2 regions of the Pseudomonas sp. B1-22 genome follow, and region 1 is predicted to be linked to the other one. Evidence: predicted binding sites of a transcription regulator. Region 1 holds the regulator's gene; the other holds the start of a gene.

The links. The regulator FliA, encoded in region 1, starts transcription of late flagellar genes. The targets are predictions, from matches to a motif close to CTAAAGTTTNNNNNNNNNNNGCCGNTAA.
Region 2: a site for FliA is predicted at 3,181-3,208, ahead of ACQ5BL_RS00760 (flagellar protein MotY). Genes of this name have one in related genera too.

What each region holds. Positions count from the first base shown of each region.
Region 1 is NZ_JBCHVH010000002.1:222,890-229,311, forward strand. Features, by position in the region: gene ACQ5BL_RS07920 (protein-glutamate methylesterase/protein-glutamine glutaminase) at 1-1,006, opposite strand, end outside; gene ACQ5BL_RS07925 (chemotaxis protein CheA) at 1,063-3,282, opposite strand; gene ACQ5BL_RS07930 (protein phosphatase CheZ) at 3,314-4,096, opposite strand; gene ACQ5BL_RS07935 (chemotaxis response regulator CheY) at 4,116-4,490, opposite strand; gene fliA (RNA polymerase sigma factor FliA) at 4,667-5,416, opposite strand; gene fleN (flagellar synthesis regulator FleN) at 5,413-6,243, opposite strand; gene flhF (flagellar biosynthesis protein FlhF) at 6,412-6,422, opposite strand, start outside.
Region 2 is NZ_JBCHVH010000001.1:172,611-176,688, reverse strand. Features, by position in the region: gene gloA (lactoylglutathione lyase) at 275-667, opposite strand; gene ACQ5BL_RS00765 (argininosuccinate synthase) at 762-1,979, opposite strand; gene ACQ5BL_RS00760 (flagellar protein MotY) at 2,113-3,144, opposite strand; gene pyrC (dihydroorotase) at 3,284-4,078, shown strand, end outside.

The sequences.
Region 1 (6,422 bases):
CTTCATCCTGCGCCCACACCTGGCTGCCGCCCTGCTTGAGCATGCGCGCGCCTTCGCGACCGTCGGCGCCCATGCCGGTGAGGACCACCGCCAGCACCTTGTCGCCATAGGCCTTGGATGCGGAACCGAAGGTCACGTCGACGCAGGGCTTATAGTTCAGCCGTTCATCGCCGGGCAGGATGCGCACGGCGCCGCGGGCATCGACCATCATCTGCTTGCCGCCGGGGGCCAGCAGGGCCACGCCGGGACGCAGCAGGTCGCCGTCCTCGGCTTCCTTGACGGTGATCTTGCACAGCTTGTCCAGGCGCTCGGCGAACGCCTTGGTGAACGCCGCCGGCATGTGCTGGATCAGCACCAGCGGCGCGGGGAAATTGGCAGGCAGCTGGGTCAGGACCCGCTGCAGCGCCACCGGCCCACCGGTGGAAGTACCGATGGCCACCAGCCGGTAGGGCTTACGCTTTGGGGGCGCGGAGGTCGCCGGTGCCGGCGCTGCGGGCGCATGGCTGCCAGCGGAAGCCGGCACCGCATGGCGCGGGACACCGCCGGCGGCGGCTGGCGCGGGAGCCGGCGCGCCGGTGGAGTACGAGGCGTAGGCGGCGAAGCGACGGTTGCTCCTGGCGATGGTGTGGACCTTCTCGCACAGCAGCTGGCGGACCTTGTCCGGGTTGCGCGAGATGTCCTCGAAATTCTTCGGCAGGTAATCGACGGCGCCGGCATCCAGCGCGTCCAGGGTCACCCGCGCGCCCTCATGGGTCAGCGAGGAGAACATCAGTACCGGCGTCGGACAACGCTGCATGATGGTCCGCACGGCAGTGATGCCGTCCATCAGCGGCATCTCGTAGTCCATGGTGACCACGTCGGGCTTGAGCGCCAGCACCTGGTCGATCGCCTCGCGGCCATTGGTGGCCGTGCCGACCACCTGGATCTGCGGATCGGCGGAGAGAATCTCCGAGACACGGCGGCGGAAGAATCCCGAATCGTCCACCACCAGGACTTTGACAGCCATAGACACTCCTGAATAAAGCCTTGCCGCGCGCGCGGGCGTCCCCGTGCGCGCAAGAATCAGATACGCCGCGCGTAGCGCTTGAGCATGCTCGGCACATCGAGGATCAGGGCGATGCGCCCGTCACCGGTGATGGTCGCCCCGGCCATGCCCGGCGTGCCCTGCAGCATCTTGCCCAGCGGCTTGATGACCACCTCTTCCTGGCCCACCAGCTGGTCGACCACGAAGCCGATGCGCTGGGTGCCCACGGAGAGGATCACCACATGGCCCTCGCCCTGCTCTTCGTACTCGGCGCCCGGCACCAGCCAGCGCTTGAGGTAGAACAGCGGCAGGGCCTTGTCGCGGACGATCACCACTTCCTGACCATCGACCACATTGGTGTTCGACAGGTCGAGGTGGAAGATCTCGTTGACGTTCACCAGCGGGAAGGCGAAGGCCTGGTTGCCCAGCATCACCATCAGGGTCGGCATGATCGCCAGGGTCAGCGGGACCTTGATGACGATCTTCGAACCCTGGCCCTTGGTCGAGTAGATGTTGATGATGCCGTTGAGCTGGGAAATCTTGGTCTTCACCACGTCCATGCCGACACCGCGGCCGGAGACGTCGGAAATCTCGGTCTTGGTCGAGAAGCCCGGGGCGAAGATCAGGTTGTAGCACTCGGACTCGGAGAGGCGGTCGGCGGCGTCCTTGTCCAGCAGGCCCTTCTCCACCGCCTTGGCGCGCAGCACATCCGGGTCCATGCCCTTGCCGTCGTCGGAGATCGACAGCAGGATGTGGTCGCCTTCCTGCTCGGCGGACAGCACCACCCGGCCGGAACGCGCCTTGCCGGCGGCTTCGCGCTCGTCCGGACCTTCGATGCCATGGTCCACCGCGTTGCGCACCAGGTGTACCAGCGGGTCGGCCAGGGCCTCGACCAGGTTCTTGTCCAGGTCGGTCTCTTCGCCGATCAGCTCCAGGTTGATCTCTTTCTTCAGGTTGCGCGCCAGGTCGCGGACCTGCCGCGGGAAGCGGCCGAAGACTTTCTTGATCGGCTGCATGCGGGTCTTCATCACCGCCGACTGCAGGTCGGCGGTGACCACGTCGAGGTTCGACACGGCCTTGGCCATCGCCTCGTCGCCGCTGTTGGCGCCCAGGCGCACCAGGCGGTTACGCACCAGCACCAGTTCGCCAACCATGTTCATGATTTCGTCGAGGCGCGCGGTGTCCACGCGCACCGTGGTTTCCGCCTCGTTCGCCGGCTTCTCGGCGGCGGCGGCACGCGGAGCCTCGGCGGGCTTGGCGACCGCCTTGGCCGCAGCGGGTGCCGCGGCAGCCTTGGCCGGCTGCGGCGCGGCGGCCGGTTTGGCAACGGGCTTGGCGGCGGCGACCGGCTCTTCCTTCGCGCCGGTGAACTGGCCCTTGCCGTGCAGCTCGTCGAGCAGCTTCTCGAATTCGTCGTCGGTGATGTTGTCGTCGCCACCGGCAGCGGGTGCCTCGGCGGCTTTCTCGATTTTTTCCACAGGGGCGGCGGCCACCGGCTCATCCTTCGCACCGGTGAACTGGCCCTTGCCATGCAGCTGGTCGAGCAGCGCTTCGAACTCGTCGTCGGTGATGTCGTCACCCGAGCTGGCGGCCGGCGCGGCTTCGCTCGCGGCAGGCGCGGCGCTGGCGGGCGACTGGGCCCCACCGAACTGGCCCTTGCCGTGCAGCTGGTCGAGCAGCGCCTCGAATTCGTCATCGGTGATGTCGTCGCCACCCGCGCCAATCGGTGCAGCCGGTGCGTCGGCGGTCGGTTCGAGAGCATCCATCAGTTGCTCGAACTCGGCATCGGTGATGTCGCCGTAGGCGGCGGGAGCTTCCGCAACCGGCTCAGGCTCGACGGCTTGCGGTGCTTCGGCCGGCTCGCTGCCACCCGGCTCGGCCAGGCGCGACAGCGCGGCCAGCAGCTCGGGAGTCGCCGGAGTCGGCTCTTCGGCATCGCGCACCTGCTGGAACATCACGTTGACGGTATCCAGCGCCTGCAGGACCACGTCCATGAGCTCGGCGTCCACACGGCGTTCGCCCTTGCGCAGGATGTCGAACACGTTCTCGGCGATGTGGCAGCACTCCACCAACGCGTTCAGCTGGAGGAAGCCCGCGCCACCCTTGACGGTGTGGAACCCACGGAAAATCGCATTGAGCAGGTCCATGTCATCGGGTCGGCTTTCCAGCTCGACCAGTTGCTCGGACAGCTGCTCGAGGATCTCGCCGGCCTCCACCAGAAAGTCCTGGAGGATCTCGTCATCGGCGTCGAAGCTCATTCGGTGCTCCCTCTACAGCGTCAGCGGACGCTTAAAAACCAAGGCTGGACAACAGGTCGTCGACATCGTCCTGACCGGATACGACGTCCTTTCTTGTATCGGCAGCGATTTGCGGACCTTCACCCTTGGACGATCTTTCTTTTTCGACGGCCTCGCTCATGCCCTGGTAGTCATGCTCGATGCCCGCGTAGCGGTCCACCTGGCCGGCCATCCAGACCAGCTTGACCAGGTTCGACTCGACCTCGGTGACCAGCTTGGTGACGCGCTTGATCACCTGACCGGTGAGGTCCTGGAAGTCCTGCGCCAGAAGAATGTCGTTGAGGTGCGCGGAAAGCTTGCGGCTGTCCTGGGCGCTGATGTAGAGGAATTGCTCGACGCGCTTGGCCAGCTCGCGGAAGGCCTCCGGGCCCAGCTCGCGGCGCATGAAGCGCGCCCAGTCTTCCTGCAGTTCCTTGGCCTGGGTCTCGATGTGCATGACCACCGGGGTGCACTCTTCCACCAGGTCCATGGTGCGGTTGGCCGCCTTCTCGGTCATCTTCACCACGTAGGAGAGACGATCGGTGGCGTCGGCGATCTGCGACATCTCCTCGGCGTGGCGGGAGTTGGGGTCGATCTGGAAGTTGACGATGGCATTGTGCAGCTCGCGGGTGAGCTTGCCGACTTCCTGGTAAAGCCCGCGATCGCGCGCCTGGTTGAGCTCGGAGATCAGCTGCACGGCGGTCTGGACTTCGCCGCGTTCGAGGCAGTCGACCAATTCGCGCGCGTGTTTTTTCAGGGTCGACTCGAAGTCACCCGCGGATTCGTTGAGATCCATGACGCCCTCTCTGTCAGCCTCAGCTGCCGACCCGCTCGAAAATCTTCTCGATCTTTTCTTTCAGCACCTGAGCGGTGAAAGGCTTGACCACATAGCCGTTGACCCCGGCCTGGGCCGCTTCGATGATCTGGTCGCGCTTGGCCTCGGCGGTGACCATCAGCACCGGCAGGTGCTTCAGGCGCTCGTCGGCACGCACAGCGCGCAACAGGTCGATGCCGGTCATGCCGGGCATGTTCCAGTCGGTGACGAGGAAGTCGAAGTTGCCGCTGTGCAGCATCGGCAGCGCAGTGGTGCCGTCGTCGGCCTCTGCGGTGTTGGTGAACCCCAGGTCACGCAGGAGGTTCTTGATGATGCGCCTCATCGTGGAGAAGTCGTCCACGATGAGAATTTTCATATTCTTGTCCAAACCGACCTCCATCGATACCAGGCACGTCCTGGCGGGCGTGCCGTCAATTCATTGAGCGGCGTGCGCTCATCCCGTGTGGGCGGCGTCAAAGGGACGTCGCCCGAAAGAATTCTGAAATCTAAATCTGAAGCCTACGAAAAAGCCGACGCGAAACTACCCGAACCTCAGTGCGCGCGCCACTCCGCCAGACGCGCCCGCAGGCGCGCGGCGCACTGGCTGTGCAGCTGACTGACCCGGGACTCGCTGACGCCCAGCACTTCGCCGATCTCCTTGAGGTTGAGCTCCTCGTCGTAGTACAGGGCCAGCACCAGCCGCTCGCGCTCGGGCAGCTTGGTAATGGCATCGGCCAGCGCCGCCTGGAAGCGTTCGTCTTCCAGGCCGTGGGAGGGCTCGCTGCCCTGGTGCGAAGCGTCTTCGGCCAGGCCGCTGCCCTGCTCGCCGTCCTGCAGCAGATCGTCGAAGCTGTACAGGCGGCTGCCCTGGGTGTCGCTCAGGATGCCGTAATACTCTTCGAGGCTCATATTGAGTTCGGCAGCAACTTCCTGATCTTTAGCGTCACGACCGGTTCTGGCCTCGACGGCGCGGATGGCGTCACTGACCATGCGGGAATTGCGGTGCACCGAACGCGGGGCCCAGTCGCCCTTGCGCACTTCGTCGAGCATGGCGCCACGGATGCGGATGCCGGCATAGGTCTCGAAGCTCGCGCCCTTGCCGGCGTCGTATTTCTTCGCCGCTTCCAGCAGGCCGATCATGCCGGCCTGCATCAGGTCCTCCACCTGCACGCTGGCCGGCAGACGGCCCAGCAGGTGATAGGCGATACGCTTGACCAGCGGCGCGTACCGCTGGATCAGTTGGTCCTGGGAGTTCTGCGCCTGCGCCTTGCTGTACATACGCGCTCCGGAGGCCGTCATCATACGGCCGAACCCGTGGTCGGATGCTGCACCAGGCGCTCGACGAAGAACTCCAGGTGCCCACGCGGGTTGGCCGGCAGCGGCCAGCTGTCGACTTTCTGCGCTATCGCGCGGAAGGCCAGGGAAGCCTTGCTGCGCGGGAACGCCTCATACACCGAACGCTGCTTCTGCACCGCCTTGCGAACCGACTCATCGTACGGAATGGCGCCGACGTACTGCAGCGCCACATCGAGGAAGCGGTCGGTGACCTTGGTCAGCTTGGCGAACAGGTTGCGGCCCTCCTGGGGGCTGTGGGCCATGTTCGCCAGCACACGGAAGCGGGTCATGCCGTAGTCGCGGTTGAGCAGCTTGATCAAAGCGTAGGCGTCGGTGATGGAAGTAGGTTCATCACAAACGACCAGCAGCACTTCCTGGGCGGCGCGAACGAAGCTCACCACCGAGTCGCCGATGCCGGCGGCGGTGTCCACCACCAGTACGTCGATGTTGTCGCTGATGTCACTGAAGGCCTGGATCAGGCCGGCGTGCTGCATCGGCGTGAGGTGCACCATGCTCTGCGTGCCGGAAGCCGCCGGGACGATGCGCACGCCGCCGGGCCCCTGGAGGATCACGTCGCGCAGGTCGCACTCGCCTTCGATCACATCGGCCAGCGTGCGCTTGGGCGTCAGGCCCAGCAGCACGTCGACGTTGGCCAGGCCCAGGTCGGCGTCCAGCAGCATGACGCGGCGGCCGAGGTCGGCCAGCGCCAGCGACAGGTTCACCGACACGTTGGTCTTGCCAACACCACCCTTGCCACCGGTGACTGCGATTACCTGTACAGGATGCATGCCCATATCAATACCTTGTCTCGTCAATCAGCCGCCGCGCCCCCTGGCGCTGCGGCCTTGCCGGCTGCGGTGCTCTACCGCTTCCGGCGTTCGCGGATCGTCTCCCAGAGCATCCGCCTTGCCGGGCGACCCACCTGGCCGCCCGTCACCCCACCATGGGGCCGTTCAATTCGTTCAGCTGGCGC
Region 2 (4,078 bases), on a different contig from region 1:
TGCCGGACGCAGAGCGCCGGGCACCCGGAAAAATCGGTGCGGCCGTCCATCGGTCGTCATTATCGGAGGGAGCGCAGCGGGGATTCTCCGGCCCGTGCGCGATGCTCCTCTGTCTCTGACAAGCAAATGGCGGAAACTGCTTCCGCAATCGACGCATCCGACGTCGATGCACCTTGAGTATGACCGCTCCGGTGTCTTTCTGATGACAACCGGCAAAGAAAAACCCCGCCGGGCAGGCGGGGTTTCCCAGAGACATCTCGCGCGAAGCGGAGGCTCAGTCCTTGCGCTGCGGCGAGAGCAGCTCGATCTTGTAGCCGTCCGGGTCCTCGACGAAGGCCAGGATGCTGGTGCCGTGCTTCATCGGGCCCGGCTCGCGGGTGATCTTGCCGCCGCGGGAGCGGATGTCCTCGCAGGCCTTGTAGACATCGGCCACTTCCAGGGCGATGTGGCCATAGCCGGTGCCCAGCTCGTACTGGTCGACGCCCCAGTTGTAGGTCAGCTCGATGACGCTGTTGTCGTCTTCGTTGCCGTAACCCACGAACGCCAGGGTGAACTGGCCGTCCGGATAATCCTTGCGGCGCAGCAGGGTCATGCCCAGGACTTCGGTGTAGAAGGCGATGGATTTGTCCAGGTCGCCGACGCGCAGCATGGTATGCAGCAGTCTCATCGATTCTTCCTCATCAGGCGCCCCGGATGCGGGGCCTATAAACGCAAACCCCGGCTCGTGGCCGGGGTTTGCTTGTCACGGGGTCACCAGCTTATCAGAACAGCTTGCGGCCCTTGTTCGCGGCGATGCGCATGCGCAGCGCGTTGAGCTTGATGAAGCCAGCGGCATCGGCCTGGTTGTAGGCACCGCCGTCTTCCTCGAAGGTCGCGATGTTGGCATCGAACAGCGAGTCGTCGGACTTGCGGCCAACCACGATGACGTTGCCCTTGTACAGCTTCAGGCGCACGACGCCGTTCACGTACTCCTGGGAGGCATCGATCATCTGCTGGAGCATCTCGCGCTCCGGGCTCCACCAGTAGCCGGTGTAGATCAGCTTGGCGTAGCGCGGCATCAGCTCGTCCTTCAGGTGAGCGACTTCGCGGTCCAGGGTGATCGACTCGATGGCGCGGTGCGCCTTGAGCATGATGGTGCCGCCGGGGGTCTCGTAGCAGCCGCGGGACTTCATGCCGACGTAGCGGTTCTCGACGATGTCCAGACGGCCGATGCCGTTGGCGCCGCCGATGCGGTTCAGCTCGGTCAGCACCTGGGCCGGAGTCATGTCCTTGCCGTCGATGGCGACGATGTCGCCCTTGCGGTAGGTCAGCTCGATGTAGGTCGGGGCGTCAGGGGCCTTCTCCGGGGAGACGGTCCACTTCCACATGTCTTCTTCGTGCTCGGTCCAGGTGTCTTCCAGCACGCCGCCTTCATAGGAGATGTGCAGCAGGTTGGCATCCATGGAGTACGGCGACTTCTTCTTGCCGTGGCGCTCGATCGGGATGTTGTGGGCTTCGGCGTAGTCCATCAGCTTCTCGCGGGACAGCAGGTCCCACTCGCGCCAGGGAGCGATCACCTTCACGCCCGGCTTGAGCGCGTAGGCGCCCAGCTCGAAGCGAACCTGGTCGTTGCCCTTGCCGGTGGCGCCGTGGGAGATGGCGTCAGCGCCAGTGGCGTTGGCGATCTCGATCAGGCGCTTGGCGATCAGCGGACGCGCGATGGAAGTACCCAGCAGGTACTCGCCTTCGTAGATGGTGTTGGCACGGAACATCGGGTAGACGAAGTCACGGACGAACTCTTCGCGCAGGTCCTCGATGAAGACCTCTTTCACGCCCAGCTGCTTGGCCTTGGCGCGGGCCGGCTCGACCTCCTCGCCCTGACCCAGGTCAGCGGTGAAGGTCACCACTTCACAGTTATAGGTATCCTGCAGCCACTTCAGAATTACGGAGGTATCCAGGCCACCGGAATACGCCAGGACTACCTTCTTCACGTCCGCCATGCCACTCAACTCCACGGGGGTTGTCACGAAAGGGATCGATTCTACTGCCCGCCCAGCATAATTTACAGAGGCGCGACAGCTTTAGATGACAAAGCGACAAAATCTATCGTCGGTGCGACTCGCTGCCGCAGGCTCAGCCCTTGGGCGCCGCCGTAGGTGCCGAGGGCGGAGTGGCAGCCTTGGCGGCAGGCGCCACGGGGGCTGCGGGCGCGGGCGCGGCCGCGTTCGCCGGAGCGCTGGCGCTGGCGCTGGGCGCCGGCTCGCCTGGAGCCGAGACGGGTGGCGCCGCCGGGGCTTCGGCCGGCGCTTCCTCGACCACCGCCTCGCGGGACAGGTTCACCGTCACCCGGCGATTGCGCGCGCGGTTGGCCTCGGAGTTGTTCTTCACCAGCGGATAGCGCTCGCCATAGAAGCGCACGGTGATCTCTGACTCCGGCACGCCATTGGCCTTGAGGTACTCCATCACCGCGACAGCGCGACGACGCGAGGTATCGCGGTTGACCAGGCGGTTGCCGCTGTTGTCGGAGTGACCGTCGAGCTCGATGCGGTTCACGCTCGGATCGGCCTTCATGTACTGCAGGATGATGTCCAGCTTGGCGCGGCCCAGCGCATCGAGTTCGGTACCATTGGGGAAACCGATCTGGCTCTGCCGCACCTGGTCGAAATTGACCGGCAGCATCTTCGCCGAACAGTCCTGGAACTGTGCGTAGCCGGCCGCGAAACGTGTCGGCAGCAGGCGCACCAGCAAACGCTCGCCGTCCCGGGTGCGGTGCCGCACTTCCGGTGTGCGGCCTTCCAGCAGGCCACCGAGCAAGCGCCCAGCCTGTTGCTGGCTGCTGTTGAAAGGCACGTCGCCGTCGCCAACCGGCACCGATCCCAGGTTCACGTCGCCCTGCCCCGGCCGCCACGGTGGCGCCGCCGCCAGCAGCGTTGCCGAGCCACGCCCGAGCCAATCCTGCTGCTGCCTGAGACGGAAGGTCGGCTGCTCGCCGGCGCGCCAGACGAATTCGCCCTGGCCGAAACCCGCCACGCTCTGCGTCAGCCGGCACTCGAACTGGTCGCCCGCCACCGTCCATTGGGCGCTTTCCAGGCGCGACTGGAAGGTCAGCCCCCAGGCCGGAAGGCTCGCGCAAAGGACGAGCAGGAGAAGAGATGGCTGGCGCACGGTGCGTTCCACACAATCGGATTCGGGTCTCCGAATCTATCGGTCGGCCACGGCAAAACTTGATAGCGAGTGCCGCCGACGGCCTTTTCCGGTAGCATTTCCCCACTCTTTCCGCTGCAACCGCCTTCCTGGAATCCGCATGTCCGACCGCCTGACACTCCTGCGCCCCGACGACTGGCACATCCACCTGCGCGACGGCGCCGCGCTCGCGCAAACCGTCGGCGACGCCGCCCGTACCTTCGGCCGCGCCATCATCATGCCGAACCTGGTTCCGCCGGTGCGCAACGCCGTCGAAGCCGACGCCTACCGCCAGCGCATCCTGGCCGCTCGTCCGGCCGGCAGCCGCTTCGAGCCGCTGATGGTGCTCTACCTCACCGACCGCACCAGCGTCGAAGACGTACGCGCGGCCAAGGCCTCGGGCTATGTGCATGCCGCCAAGCTGTACCCGGCCGGCGCCACCACCAATTCCGATTCCGGCGTGACCAGCGTCGACAACATCTTCCACGTGCTCGAAGCCATGGCCGAAGTCGGCCTGCCGCTGCTGGTCCATGGCGAGGTGACCCGTTCCGAAGTCGACGTGTTCGACCGCGAGAAGCGTTTCATCGACGAGCACCTGACCCGCGTGGTCGAGCGTTTCCCGACGCTGAAAGTGGTCCTCGAACACATCACCACCGGCGATGCCGCTGCTTTCGTCAAGGCCGCACCGGCCAACGTCGGCGCCACCATCACCGCGCATCACCTGCTGTACAACCGCAACCACATGCTGGTTGGCGGCATTCGCCCGCACTTCTATTGCCTGCCGATCCTCAAGCGCAACACCCACCAGGAAGCCCTGCTGGATGCGGCCACCAGCGGCGACCCGAAGTTCTTCCTCGGCACCGACTCGGCTCCCCACGCGCGCCACGCCAAGGAAGCCGCCTGCGGCTGCGCCGGC